2 regions of the Trichloromonas sp. genome follow, and region 1 is predicted to be linked to the other one. Evidence: riboswitches for the same ligand, from Rfam matches in the RefSeq annotation. Region 1 holds a riboswitch; the other holds the start of a gene.

Region 1 (7,090 bases):
TTTACGCAATATTGTGTCGTCATGAAAGAGCTGGCATCGTTGTTGCTCAAGTACCAACCATCGTTTGATTTGCTTGTTCCAGTTTCAAGCGGATCATTTGACAAGGTGCAGGCGTTTGATAGTCGGCGCTCGGTGCCTGAAAGCAAGTGCGCGTCCCATGGCATGACAGGTCAATGGGCATAATCCTCAACCGTATTAAATAGGAGAGAAAAACAATGGCATTAGCAGATCAGACTTTCGGATTCTTCATTCCCACCGTATCTCTTATGGGCGTTGGTTCCTCCAAGGAAGCCGGCGATCAGGTCAAGGCCCTCGGTGCCAAGAAGGCCCTGCTGGTCACTGACAAAGGGATTACCGCCATGGGTATGGCTGCCCAGATCAAGGAGCAGGTCGAGAAATCCGGCGTGTCCGTGATTATTTTTGACGGCGCAGAGCCTAACCCGACCGACAAGAACGTCCATGACGGACTGAAGGTTTACCAGGACAACAAGTGCGACGCCATCATCTCCCTGGGCGGGGGCTCTTCCCACGATTGCGCCAAGGGGATCGGCATGGTCGCCACCAACGGCGGCCACATCCGCGACTGCGAAGGGGTCAACAAAACCAGCAAGCCGATGCCTCCCTTCGTCGCCATCAACACCACCGCCGGCACCGCTTCTGAGATGACCCGCTTCTGCATCATCACCAACACCGACACCAAGGTGAAGATGGCCATCGTCGACTGGCGCTGCACCCCCAATGTCGCCATCAATGATCCGGTTCTGATGGTCGGCAAGCCGGCTGCCCTGACCGCCGCTACCGGCATGGACGCCCTGACCCACGCTGTCGAGGCCTATGTCTCGACCATCGCCACCCCGATTACCGACGCCTGCGCCATCAAGGCCATTGAACTGGTCGCCGAGTACCTGCGTCCGGTTGTGGCCAACGGCAAGAACCTTGAGGCTCGCGACAAGATGGCTTACGCCGAGTACCTGGCCGGCATGGCCTTCAATAACGCCTCGCTCGGCTACGTTCACGCCATGGCGCACCAGCTCGGCGGCTTCTACAACCTGCCCCACGGTGTCTGCAACGCCATCCTGCTGCCGTCGGTGTGCGAGTTCAACATGATTTCCAACCCCAAGCGCTTCGCCGACATCGCCGTTGCCATGGGTGAGAACATCAGCGGCCTCTCCGACGTCGAAGCCGCCGCCAAGGGGATCGCTGCGATCCGCAAGCTCTCCAGCGACATCGGGATCCCCGCCGGCCTCACGGCGCTCAACGTCAAGGAAACCGATCTGCGCATTATGGCCGAGAACGCCATGAAGGACGCCTGCATGCTGACCAACCCCCGCACCGCGACCCTCGACTGCGTCATCGGCATCTACAAGGCTGCCATGTAAGGCGACTGCACCGACCGGGACCGCGGGCGTTTCCGCGGTCCCGGTTTTTACCTCATCTCCGAGCCTCACTGCCTAACAGGATCGCCTCAGGGTGGCTGGCCAAAGGGTTCCGTTGGAAACGACGGGGCCTCCCTTTCGGAAAGGAGATGTCTTCCGCGCGGCGGACGAACCACATGAAAGGGAGAAATCAAGAATGAACAAAATTTTTCGCGTCAACATGACCACTCTCACCGCTAAAGTCGAGGATGTGCCCGCCAATTGGGCCGGCCTCGGTGGCCGCGCCCTGACTTCGACCATCGTTTCCGAAGAAGTTCCCCCCACCTGTCATGCTCTCGGCCCCAACAACAAGCTGGTCTTTGCTCCGGGTCTTCTCAGCGGTACCGCTGCCGCCAACTCCGGCCGCATGTCCTGCGGCGCCAAGAGCCCGCTGACCGGCACCATCAAGGAAAGCAACGCCGGCGGCACCAGCGCTCAGCAGTTTGCCAAGATGGGGATCAAGGCCCTGATCATCGAAGGGCTGCCCAAGGATGACAAGTGGTACGGCCTGCATGTCACCAAGGAAGGCGTCACCATCGCCGAAGAGAGCGAACTGATCGGTAAGGGTAACTTCGCCGTCATCGAAACGATCGAGGCCCGCCTCGGCAAGAAGACCGGCGTGATGACCATCGGTCCGGCCGGCGAGATGAAAATGGCGATGGCCAACATCTCGGTCAAAGATCCCGACAGCAAGATCCGCAGCCACGGTCGCGGCGGTCTCGGCGGCGTCATGGGTTCGAAGAAAATCAAGTTTATCAGCATCGATGCCGAAGGCGCTCCCGGCATCACCATCGCCGATCCGGACAAGTTCAAGACCGCGGCCCGCGTCTTCGCCAAGGCCCTGCTCGACCACCCGGTGGCTGGCGAAGGCCTGCCGACCTACGGCACCAACGTGCTGGTCAACATTCTGAATGAGGCCGGCGGCCTGCCGACCCGCAACTTCACCACCGGCCAGTTCGCCGCCCATGACAACATCAGCGGTGAAACCATGCACGACACCATCGTCGAGCGCGGTGGCAAAACCAAGCACGGCTGCCATGCCGGCTGCATCATCCAGTGCTCCCAGGTCTACAACGACAAGGACGGCAAGTACGTCACCTCCGGCTTTGAGTACGAGACCATCTGGGGCCTGGGCGCCAACTGCTGCATCGAGACCCTCGATGACATCGCCGAGGCCGACAATATCATGGACGATCTCGGGGTCGATTCGATTGAAACCGCGGTCATGTTCGGTGTTGCCATGGAAGCCGGCGTGCTGCCTTTCGGCGACGGCAAAGGTGTCATCCGCATGCTGACCGAAGAGATCGGCAAGGGGACGGCGCTCGGCCGCATCCTCGGCGGCGGCACCGGTCACGTCGGCCGCACCTACGGCGTCACCCGCGTCCCCGTGGTCAAGAACCAGGGCATCCCCGCATACGACCCCCGCAGCGTCAAGGGGATCGGCATCACCTATGCCACCAGCACCATGGGCGCCGACCACACCGCCGGTTACACCATCGCCACCAACATCCTCAACGTCGGCGGCTTTGTCGACCCCTTGAAGAAGGACGGCCAGGTTGAGCTTTCCCGCAACCTGCAGATCGCCACCGCCGCCGTCGACTCGACCGGCATGTGTATCTTCATCGCCTTCCCGGCCCTCGACATCCCCGAATGCCTGCCGGCCCTGATCGACATGATCAATGCCCGTTTCGGTATCAATCTGACCGGCGACGATGTCACCAACCTCGGCAAGAGCGTCCTGAAGATCGAGCGTGCCTTCAACCAGGCCGCCGGTTTCACCGCCGCCGATGACCGCCTGCCCGAATTCTTCAAGTTCGAGCCGGTGGCACCGCACAACGTGGTCTGGGATTTCAGCGACGAGGAAATCGACGAGTTCTGGAACTTCTAAAGAGAGGTCCGTGTCCTCTCTCCTTTCCCGGTGTGGCCGTTCTGGCCACACCGGGGTTTTTTTGTTCCGACCGACATCTCTTGAGGAGGTAAGGATGAGAGTGACGGTAAAGCTGTTTGCCATGTTCCGCAACGGCCGTTTCAAGGTCGCTGAATTCGATTTTCCCCAGGGGACGACCTGCCGGCAGATCGTCGCCGAGGTTGGTCTGACCGAAGCGGAACTCGGCGTGGTCATGGTCAACGGTCGGCATGCCCAGGTCGACCGGGTGCTGGCCGAAGGGGATACCCTTTCGCTCTTCCCCCTGGTCGGGGGAGGCTGAGATGACCGAACTGCTCGAGTTTATCCGTTCCCGCTGCACCGGCGACCTGTTTCCCTGGACCGCCCAGGTGGCGGCCGCCGAGCGTTTCGGGCTGAGTCTGGCCCAGGTCGAGGCTCAGGCCCTGGCCGCCGATATCCTGCCGGCACGCTACCAGCGCAACCGGCAGATCATCTCCTGCGACGATCAGCGGACCCTCTTCGGCAGCCGGGTGGCCGTCATCGGCTGCGGCGGCCTCGGTGGCTACATCATCGAAGAGCTGGCCCGCCTGGGGGTCGGTGAACTGCTGGTCGTCGATCCCGATGTCTTTGAAGAGCACAACCTCAATCGCCAGTTACTGGCCACTCCTCTCGATCTTGGTCGCCGCAAGGTGGATGTCGCCGCAGAACGGGTGGCGCGGGTTAACCCGGCCGTTTCCGTAACCGCGGTTCCCGAGGCGTTCGGGGCGGCCAAGGGGGGACTCCTGCTCAAGGGGGCACGGGTCGCCGTCGACGGGCTCGACAGTATTAACGTGCGACTCGAGCTCGCCGCTGTCTGCCGTGATCTCGGCATCCCGCTGGTGCACGGCGCCATTGCCGGCTGGTACGGGCAGCTGACCACCCAGCAGCCGGGAGACCTGCTGCTGGAAAAAATTTACCGAGGCCAGGGGCATGCCATCGCCAGCAAGGGCGTGGAGAAAGAGCTGGGCAACCCTTCCTTCACCCCGGCGGTGGTGGCCAGTCTCGAAGTCGCCGAGGTCTGCAAGCTGCTGCTCGACAGGGGGACCCCCCTGACCGGGCGTTGCCTGAATGTCGACCTGCTCGATATGGAATTCTGCGAAATCAGCTTATGACATTTACGCCATCAGGTATTTCTCTTGAAGCGCTGGAGGCAGCATGTCCCTGATCGACCCCTTCGGTCGCAAGATCAACTACCTGCGACTCTCTGTCACCGACCGCTGCAACATGCGCTGCTGTTACTGCATGCCGGCGGCCGGTGTCGACAAGCTCGCTCCGCACAACATCCTCAGCTATGAAGACCTGTACCGGATCGCTCGGGTGGCGGTGGGGCAGGGGATCGAAAAAATCCGGGTAACCGGCGGCGAGCCGCTGGTGCGCAAGGGAATCATCGAATTTCTGGCGCGCCTGAAAGCCCTGCCGGGGCTCAAGGAGCTGGTACTGACCAGCAATGGCCAGCTGCTGCCCGAGCTGGCCGCTTCGTTGAGGATTGCCGGTGTGCAGCGGGTCAACATCAGCCTCGATTCCCTCACCCCCGAGACCTTTGTCGCCATCACCCGCACCGGTGACCTGCGCCAAGTGGTTGACGGACTGATGGCGGCGGAGCGGGTGGGGCTGAGGGTTAAAATCAATATGGTGGTGATGCGCGGAGTCAACGATTCTGAAATCGAAGATTTCGCCGAACTCACCCTGGCTCGCCCGGTCACGGTTCGCTTCATCGAGTACATGCCCTCGCTCAAGGCCGGCGATTGGCGCTCACAGGTCATTTCCGGCGACGAAATCATCCACCGGCTGGCCGCGCGTTACGCGCTGCGATCGGTCGATGGGGGCGAGCGGTCCGGCCCGGCCAGAAACTTTCGTATCAATGGCGCCATCGGCGAGATCGGTGTGATTACCGCTGTCTCCGGACATTTCTGCAACAGCTGCAACCGGGTGCGGGTGACCGCCACCGGGACCGCGCGCAGCTGCCTCTTTTCTGATGCCGGGGTCGATTTGCGGCCGTTGCTGGCCCGCGACAACCAGGCTCTGGCCGAGGGACTCCGCCGGGTCGTGGCCGGCAAGCCCTCTCAGCACGATCTCGCCGGCGACCAGGACGGTTACCAGGCCTTTGCCATGGCCGCCATCGGCGGCTGATACCCGTTTGTCTTCTCAAACCCACTGCGGAATGAATGAAACAATGAACGAAACGATGCCCGAAGAAGAGATCGACCTGGCCGGCGCCAATGCGGTCATCGACAAATACCTGGACATGAAGGGGGCCCTGATGCCGGTCCTTCAGGCGATCCAGGAGCATTATGGCTACATTCCCGAGCCGACCGTGCATCTGGTGGCGGAGCGTCTGAATGTCTACCCGAGCCAGATTTACGGGGTATTGACCTTTTACGCCCAGTTCCATCTCGAGCCGCGGGGCAAGTACATCATCCGCGTCTGCATGGGAACGGCCTGCCACGTCAAGGGAGCGGGCCGGATTGCCGATACGCTGACCGACCGGCTGGGGATCGGCCACGCCGAGACGACGGAAGACCTCAAGTTCACCGCCGAATACGTTGCCTGCATCGGTGCCTGCGGGATGGCTCCGGTTATCATGGTCAATGATGATACCTACGGCAGCATCACGGTGCAGAAGATGGACGAGGTCATCAAGAAATACCAGGCGATGGACTAAGGTTCCCGGGACTTAACACCATTCACCGAGTGGGGATTAAATAGATATGGCCGCAAAAGCAGAAGCGATTAAAATTCTAATCTGTCAGGGAACAGGAGGGCTGGCCTCCGGTGCGAAGGCTGTTGGCGACGCCTTTGAGGCGGAGTTCGCCAAGCAGGGCGTCGAAGCCAAGATCGGCAAGCGCTGCGACGTGGTCGGTACCGGCTGTCGCGGTCTCTGCGCCAACGACGTTCTGGTCGACGTGGTGATGCCCGGCCAGGCCGCCGTGACCTATGACTTCTGTACGCCCGAGATGGTGCCGCAGATCGTCGAGCAGCATGTGCTGGGCAACGAGCCGGTTGCAAAGAAGGTGGCCGGTCCCTATTACGCCAAGTTCCTCGAGAAGCAGCAGCGCATCATCTTCTCGCGTTGCGGCACCATCGATGCCGAGAGCCTCGAAGACTTCCTCGACCACAAAGGCTTTCAGGGGATCAAGAAGGCGGTGACCATGAAGCCCGCCGAAGTCATCGACGAAGTCAAGCGCTCCGGCCTGCGCGGACGAGGGGGCGGCGGCTTCCCTACCGGGGTCAAATGGAGCTTCTGCGCGGCGACCCCCGGTGAGACCAAGTACCTGATCTGCAACGCCGACGAAGGGGACCCGGGGGCGTTCATGGACCGCTCGGTACTCGAAGGCGACCCCTACGGCCTGATCGAGGGGATGATGATCGGCGCCTACGCCATCGGCTGCAAGTTCGGCTACGTCTACGTGCGCGCCGAATACCCGCTGGCGATCAAGCGGCTGCAGATGGCCATCGACACCTGCTACGAAAAAGGCTTCCTCGGCAAGAACTGCCTGGGGCTCGGCTTCGATTTCGACATGCGCATCAAGGCCGGCGCCGGCGCCTTCGTCTGCGGCGAAGAGACCGCGCTGATGGCCTCCATCGAAGGGCAGCGCGGGATGTCCCGCCCCCGGCCGCCGTTCCCGGCGGTGCGCGGTCTCTGGGGCTACCCGACCAACATCAACAACGTCGAGACCTTCGCCAACGTCTCCTACATCTTCTACAACGGCGCCGACTGGTACAGCGCCATCGGTACCGAAGGGACCAAGGG
Region 2 (7,090 bases), on a different contig from region 1:
CTCTCCCTTTCCCATTGTCGGCAAAAAGGGAAGGTACCGCGGAAAGACAGCGCCCGCAAAAGCACCCTGGCGCAGAAGATCTGCTTCCTGAAAAAAGCGCAAGCGGCACATACCCGGCCCGCAACGACAATAGCCACCCGCAGAGCAGGTGGCTATTGTTCGTCCCACTGTCGAAAAACATCAAACCGCCGGCTTGTCGCTCTCATCAACGATCTGGGCTTCTTCGACGCCCTCTTTCATCCCCTTCTTGAAATTCTTCAGCCCGCTGCCGAGGGCGGTTCCTACCTGCGGAAGCTTGCCCGCGCCGAAGACGATCATTACCAGCACGAGGATGATCAGCATTTCCTGGGTTCCGAGTCCGAACATACGTGTTGCTCCTTTATTGGGAAATGGTTATTTGCGCAAATTGAGGGCCGACACCACGAAATCGACGATGGCGGCGGGATTATTAAGGTCGAGCAGCGGCACGTCGAGATCGAGCTGGTCGTCGCTGGCCACCGCCAGCAGAGTCGGGTCATTCTCCTCGCCGCGGCAGATCAGCGTCGGGCTGCGCTCCTTGCGGTGCAGCTCGATTTTTGGCAGTCCGCTCTTCTTGAAGCCTTCGGTGACCACCAGGTCGACGTCGGTGAAGTAGGTTGCCAGCAACTCGTCAAGCGAAGGCGACGCCGAATGCTGCTTGACCAGGGCCAGTTTGGCCGGCGAACTGATCAGCATGGTGTCGGCGCCGGCGGCGGTGAGGCGGTAGCTATCCTTGCCGGGATGATCGATATCAAACTGGTGGGCATCGTGCTTGATGACGCCGACCCTGTAACCGCGGCTTTTCAGCTCGCCGATGACGTTCTCCAGCAGGGTGGTCTTGCCGGTCCCCGACTTGGCGACAAAGGAAATGGCCTTGCTTCTCATGATTACTCCTATCAATTGGCCAGGTCAGTAACCTGATCGAGCAGATGAATCTGGATTTCCTCGCCGGCTTCGTAGCGTTCGCGCTCGGCGGAGAGGATGGCGATGGCGTTGGCACGCAGCATGGTGCGCAGGATGCCGGTGTTCTGATCCCCCGAACTGGCCACCACCAGTTCGCCATTCTCGGCGAATACCGTGACCCGCATGAAGTGGGTGCGCCCCGGCTTCTTCTTTACCGGCTGCTTGAGGGTCGCCTTGATCAGCGGCTTGAGCACCTGCCGGTGCCCCATCATCTTGAGCAGGGCCGGCCGGGCGAATTCCTCGAAGGTGATCATGCTGGAGACCGGGTTGCCGGGGAGGGAAAAGACCGGCACCGCGCCTTTCATGCCGAAAGCGGTGGGACGCCCCGGCTTGATGTCGATCTTCCAGAAGAGCTGCTGCACGCCGAGTTCTTCCAGCACCTCGCGCACCAGGTCGCGGTCGCCGGCGGAGACCCCGGCCGAGGTGATCAGGGCGTCGCAGGTCAGCCCGGCGGTCAGCTTTTCGCGCAGGCTCTCCAGGTTGTCGCGGGCAATGCCCAGCATCACCGGTTCGGCGCCGGCCTCCTTGACCGCGGCGGCCAGCGACCAGGAGTTGCTGTTGATGATGGTCTCGTCCGTCAGCGGCTGGCCGAGCTCGACCAGTTCGTCGCCGGTGGAGAGGATCGCCACTTTCGGCCGGCCGTAGACCGCCACCCGGGCGCAGCCGAAGGAAGCGAGCAGGCTGATCTCCGCCGGACGCAGGGTGGTTCCGGCTTCCATCACCCGCTGGCCGGCGGTGATGTCCTCGCCGCGAAAGCGGATGTGGTCCTGCGCCTTCACCTTGCCGTGGATGGTCACTGCGGCGTCCCCCGAGTCGGTCTCTTCAAAAGGGACGACCGCGTCGGCGCCGGGGGGAAGCGGCGCGCCGGTCATGATCTTCACCGCACAACCGGGTCTCAGGGCCGGTTCGGCCCGGCCGCCGGCGGGGATGTAGCCGATCACCGGCAGCACCGTGCCAGGCTGGCAATCTTCGGCGCGCACAGCATAACCGTCCATCGCCGAGTTGTCAAAACGGGGCATGTCGAGGCCGGCGTCGAGCGGCTCGGCGATAGCGCGGCCGACGGCGTCGAGCAGATCGACCCGTTCGACGGCGAGCGGGCGCACCTGGGCGAGTATCAGCGTTCGTGCGTCTTCAAAGGATTTAGACATAAGGGACTCCCGGTGGCGGTCAGCCGATTGGATTTATTATTGGAGCAAGGCTGCCCCAGGATCCGCCCCTGGACCAGGCGGATTTCCTCGGCCCCCAGGCGCTGCACCAGGGGCGGATCGTGGCTCGACATGACCATCGACAGGCCCTGGTCGCGCAGACGGGCCAGCAGCCCTTCGAAAGCCAAGGCGCTGTCGCCGTCGAGGCCGGCGGTCGGTTCGTCGAGCAGCAGTATGCGAGGGTTGAGGGCCAGGGCCCGGGCCAGGGCGATCCGCTGGACTTCACCGCCGGAAAGCTGGTTGCCCCGCCGCTCGGCGAAACCGGCCAGGCCGACGGTCTGCAGCGCCCAGAGGGTGCGCCGCTCCCGTTCGCGCCGGGTCAGCCCGCGCAGCTTCAGACCGAAAGCGAGATTGGCCGCCACCGTGCCGGAGAAGAGAAAGGCCGACTGGTGCACCAGGGTGATATCCCGGCGCAGGCGGCAGAGATGGCGGTCCTGCAGCGGCAGCGGCAGACCATCGACGCGCAGGGTGCCGGACGTCGGCCACTCGAGCAGGGCCAGCAGCTGCAGCAGGGTGCTCTTGCCGGCGCCGTTGGCGCCGGTCAGGGCGTAAAGGCGGCCCGCCTGCAGTTCGAGCCGGTCGATCTGCAGCACGCTTTGATTGCCGCGCCGGTGCTCGATGTTGTTCAGTTCATAAAGGGGTGTCACATATCACCTCTGCTGCAGCAGGTTGAGAAACAGGTTGACCAGCAACGCGACCGCCATCAGCACCAGGCCGAGGGCGAGGCCGAAGGCGAACTCCCCCTTGCTGGTTTCCAGGGCGATGGCGGTGGTCATGGTGCGGGTGTAGCCGCGAATGTTGCCGCCGAGCATCATCGCCACGCCGACCTCGGCGATGACCCGGCCGAAACCGGCCACCACCGCGGCGATGATGCCGAAGCGCACTTCCAGCAGCAGTTGCAGCACACTGCGTACCGGCCCGGCGCCCAGGGTGCGGGCGGTCGGCAGAATGCGCGGGTCGGCCCCGGCCACCGCCGCCACCGTGTAATGGGCGACGATCGGCACCGCCAGCACCACCTGGCCGATCACCATCGCCCAGGGAGTGAACAATAGACCGAACTCGCCCAGCGGCCCCTGGCGGCTGATCAGGCCGTAGACGAGCAGCCCGACCACCACGGTCGGCAGCGCCATCAGGGTATTGAGCAGGGTCAGCACCAGCCGCTTGCCGCAGAAGCCGCGCAGGGCGATCACGCCTCCCAGCGGCACCGCGGCAACCATGGCGATGAGTATCGCCACGACGGAGACCCACAGCGAGGTCCAGACCGTGGTCAGAACCTCGCTGTCGAGGGCCAAGAGCAGCGCAATGGCGGTGCTGAATGATTCGCCGATGAAACTCAAATCTTCGTCTCAGTAGGTAAAGAAGAGGTTCTTGCCGTTTTTCTTGAAACCGGCAATGACCGCCTGCCCTTCACCGGAGAGCAGGTAGTCGATAAAGGACTGGGCCAGCTTCTGCTTGACGTGGGGGTGCCGCTGCGGATTAACCATGATCACCCCGTAGGGATTGAACAGCCGCTTGTCCCCCTCGGAAACAATCTGCAGGTCGCTCTTGTCGGCGAAGGCGATCCAGGTTCCGCGATCGGAGAGGGTGTAGCCCTTGCGCTCGGTGGCCATGGTGATCACCTCGCCCATGCCGCGCCCCGCCTCGAGATACCAGTCCCCGGCCGGTGCCGCTCCGGTCGCCTGCCAGAGCTCTTTTTCTTTGCTGTGGGTTCCCGACTGGTCGCCGCGAGAGACGAAAATGGCGGCGGCAGCGGCAATCTTCTGCATCGCCTCGGCCACGTCGGCACTGCCGCGCGCGCCGGCCGGATCGGCCGCGGGACCGAGCAGGACGAAGTCGTTGTACATCACGTCCTTGCGCTCGACGCCGTAGCCGGAAGCGACAAAAGCATCTTCCAGGCTCCGGGCATGAACCATCACCACATCGACGTCACCAGCCTCGCCGAGCTTGAGGGCCTTGCCGGTACCGACCGCGATCACGTCGACCTTGCAGTCGTTGGCCTTCTCAAAGGGAGGCAGAAGCTCGGCCAGCAGGCCGGAGTTTTCCGTCGAAGTGGTGGTGGCCAGGCGCAGGCGCTCCTCGGCGCCGGCCAGCGAAGGGGTCAGGGTGGTCAGCAGCAGAAGCAGGACGAGAAGGAAGCGGGTGATGAACATGTTGGATCTCCTTGGTTGACGTAAAGTGGCGAAATAAAAAAGCCCCTCCCGAAACGGAAAGGGCCTCCAACCGGCACCGTACGCCAGTCAACCGAGGGTCTCCTTTCCAAAAGGGAGGCCCGGCCGTTTCCAGCCGAACCCGTAGACCGCAGGCCTTGGGGATGAACCCGGTAGGCCATACGATTCGGAGAGTTGTCATTATATAGCGAATTACGCCATCCGCCTACCGGAATTTGCACTTTTTTCTGCGGCGGCTGTTTTTTTCGCCGCAGCGCAAGCCGGGTCCGGGGTCACCGGCAGCTGGTCGCGCAGGGCGAAGTATTCCTGCGGGGTGTTGATGTTGCGAAAGGACATCCCCTCGGGATCGACCTGCAGCAGTTCCGCTGCGGGCACCTCGACCACCTGCACTTCGTGGAAAAACTGGATAATTTTACGCCTTCCGGCGTCGAGCACCTGTTCGATCGCCGGCAGGCAGAGCTTGGAATAGAGCGCGTGCAGCGGCTCGAGACCGTGGCCGCTGCGGGGGATCACCACATCTCCCTGGTCACCCCGGGCACAGAGTTGACGAATGACCGGGGCAGAGAGAAAGGGCATGTCGCAGGCAACGACAAAGGACCGTTCGCTGCGGGCATGGCAAAGCCCCGAGTGGATCCCCGCCAGCGCCCCCTGCCGGTAGTAGATGTCAGGGACCTTGCGGCAGGGGAGATCGGCGTACAGCGACGGTGAGTTGGTCACCAGCACAACCTCGTCGAACAGTTCGGCCATCTGCCGGTAGACGTGCTCGATGAAGCGGCCGCCGGCCAAAGGCAGCAGCGACTTGTCGCTCCCCATCCGACGCGATTCGCCGCCGGCCAGGATAACCCCGGTGACACCGGCGATCTTCGGCAGCAGCCGGGGAGCGGCGAGTCGCTGCGGATGACAATAGACTTCAAAGCTTTCGCCGCGCAGGTAGCCGATCAGGGTGATGCCGGCCTGCTCGGCCATCTGCACTGCCATGTCGGTGGGCGAAGTGCGCGAAGCGATCAGCGAAATACCGAGCCGGGCCGCCTTGGCCACCATCTCGGTGGAGACCCGCCCCGAGCTGACCAGCATCTTGCCGGACAGGTCAATCCCTTTGAACAGGGCTTCGCCGGCGATGCGGTCAAGGGTGTTGTGGCGGCCGAGATCCTCGGCGTAAAGGAGCAGGCGCTGGCCGTCGCCAACCGCCGCCGAGTGGATGCCGCCGTGGCTCTGGTAGTTCTCGGCCTGCCGATGCAGCTCTTTCATCAGGGCGAACACCGCATCAGGGTTGAAGGTTGCCGCAGGCGCAGCGGAGAGCTCAGCCGGCGCGGCCGCCTCCGGCAGGCTGAAAGTGATGCCGGTGCCGCAGCCGGAAGTGAGGGTCGGCTTGAGCCGCTCGGGAATTTCCCGTTTCAGGCGCACCTGGGCGGCACCGAAATCAGAGCAGATGCCGAGCTGCAGAAAATCGTCGAGATGGCCGGCGAAACCCTGGTTGCGCAGGAAGCCGGCCACCAGAAAGTTGAGCTGATGGGGAGAGGCGATCAGGGTCGCCAGTTCGCGGCCGTTAACCGTCAGCCGCAGTGGGAATTCCTGAACGACCTGCCGTTCTTTTGCCGCCAGGCTGCCGCTTTTAAACTGGTAGATGGTGCGATTCCTTGAATGATCCATGGCTTGTTCCTTTGATCATTTTTTCACGCCAGCCCCTCACCCTGAGAAAGAGGGAACGGTCTCACCCATCAGGCAGGAATTGAAACCGTTATCCACAAGAAAAGTCCCCTCCCCCATCAAGGGGGAGGGTCAGGGTGGGGGTGTTTCCTTATCCGCCGTGGGCCGCCTTGGCTTCGGCCGGATGACCGTCATCGATCTTGTGGAAATGATCAGGAATCGTGTAATCGACCGTTTCCGGATGGTGCTCAAAGATCGGGAAGTACTTGGCAATCAGTACAAAGAAAAGGATGTGGCCGGCGATGATCCCGATGGTCACCAACGACTCGATGATCGAGGGGTAATAGATCTCGTTGGGATCCATCATGCCGAACATCGAGACGTTGAAGCGATTGAGCACCAGGCCGAAGACGACCAGGCAGGCGGCGATGACCCGGCGCCGGTCGTCTTCACGCACCGACTTCTGGGTGAACATGATCATCGGCAGGATGAAGCCGACACACATTTCCAAAACGAAGGAGAGGGTCAGCGCCGGACGATCGAAAAACGGCCCATCGGAAAGCGCCATCAAACTGTAGATCCGCAGGCCGATGTAGAGAGCCAGGGTCCATGGCAGAATCTTCGCCAGGGTGCGCAGCAGCACCCCCTCGTTGGGCTGCCCCATCCACTTGTGGCAGGAGGTGGCCTCGATGATGATGATGCACATGCCGGTGCAGATCGCACTGACCCAGAAGAGCAACGGGAGCAGCGGGTTGTACCAGAGGTTGTGCAGCTTGTCGACGGCGATCAGGAAGAAGGTTCCCAGCGACGACTGGTGCAGGGTGGAAATGGCCGCGGCCGCGATGACCAGGGGCATCTCCAGCCAGCGCAGCACCCGCAGCGGCAGGTGCCAGCCGAATTTCTCCGCCACCGGCGAGAGGAATTCGAGGAAGAGGACGGTGGTATAGGCCATGACGCACATGGCGACCTCGAACATCGGCGAGTGCAGGTTCCAGTAGCGCAGCACGTGCCAGCCCTTGTGCGGCTGGCCGAGGTCGAGCACCAGGCCGACGCAGACCAGCGAATAGCCGAGGAAGCCGGTGACGATCG

Evidence for each region. Region 1 has a riboswitch for molybdenum cofactor ahead of ABYV89_RS04300 (aldehyde ferredoxin oxidoreductase C-terminal domain-containing protein). Riboswitches for the same ligand answer to the same signal wherever they lie in the genome.
Region 2: another riboswitch for molybdenum cofactor. It lies ahead of ABYV89_RS03300 (substrate-binding domain-containing protein); the one in region 1 lies ahead of ABYV89_RS04300 (aldehyde ferredoxin oxidoreductase C-terminal domain-containing protein).

Annotation. Positions count from the first base shown of each region.
Region 1 is NZ_JBFHGD010000031.1:12,813-19,902, forward strand. Features, by position in the region: gene ABYV89_RS04295 (iron-containing alcohol dehydrogenase) at 216-1,379, shown strand; molybdenum cofactor riboswitch at 1,424-1,541, shown strand; gene ABYV89_RS04300 (aldehyde ferredoxin oxidoreductase C-terminal domain-containing protein) at 1,573-3,303, shown strand; gene ABYV89_RS04305 (MoaD/ThiS family protein) at 3,398-3,622, shown strand; gene ABYV89_RS04310 (HesA/MoeB/ThiF family protein) at 3,624-4,451, shown strand; gene moaA (GTP 3',8-cyclase MoaA) at 4,495-5,469, shown strand; gene nuoE (NADH-quinone oxidoreductase subunit NuoE) at 5,513-6,001, shown strand; gene nuoF (NADH-quinone oxidoreductase subunit NuoF) at 6,048-7,090, shown strand, end outside.
Region 2 is NZ_JBFHGD010000022.1:14,103-21,192, reverse strand. Features, by position in the region: gene ABYV89_RS03325 (twin-arginine translocase TatA/TatE family subunit) at 181-366, opposite strand; gene mobB (molybdopterin-guanine dinucleotide biosynthesis protein B) at 394-903, opposite strand; gene ABYV89_RS03315 (molybdopterin molybdotransferase MoeA) at 915-2,129, opposite strand; gene ABYV89_RS03310 (ABC transporter ATP-binding protein) at 2,096-2,833, opposite strand; gene ABYV89_RS03305 (ABC transporter permease) at 2,837-3,523, opposite strand; gene ABYV89_RS03300 (substrate-binding domain-containing protein) at 3,533-4,336, opposite strand; molybdenum cofactor riboswitch at 4,420-4,538, opposite strand; gene fdhD (formate dehydrogenase accessory sulfurtransferase FdhD) at 4,547-6,004, opposite strand; gene nrfD (NrfD/PsrC family molybdoenzyme membrane anchor subunit) at 6,153-7,090, opposite strand, start outside.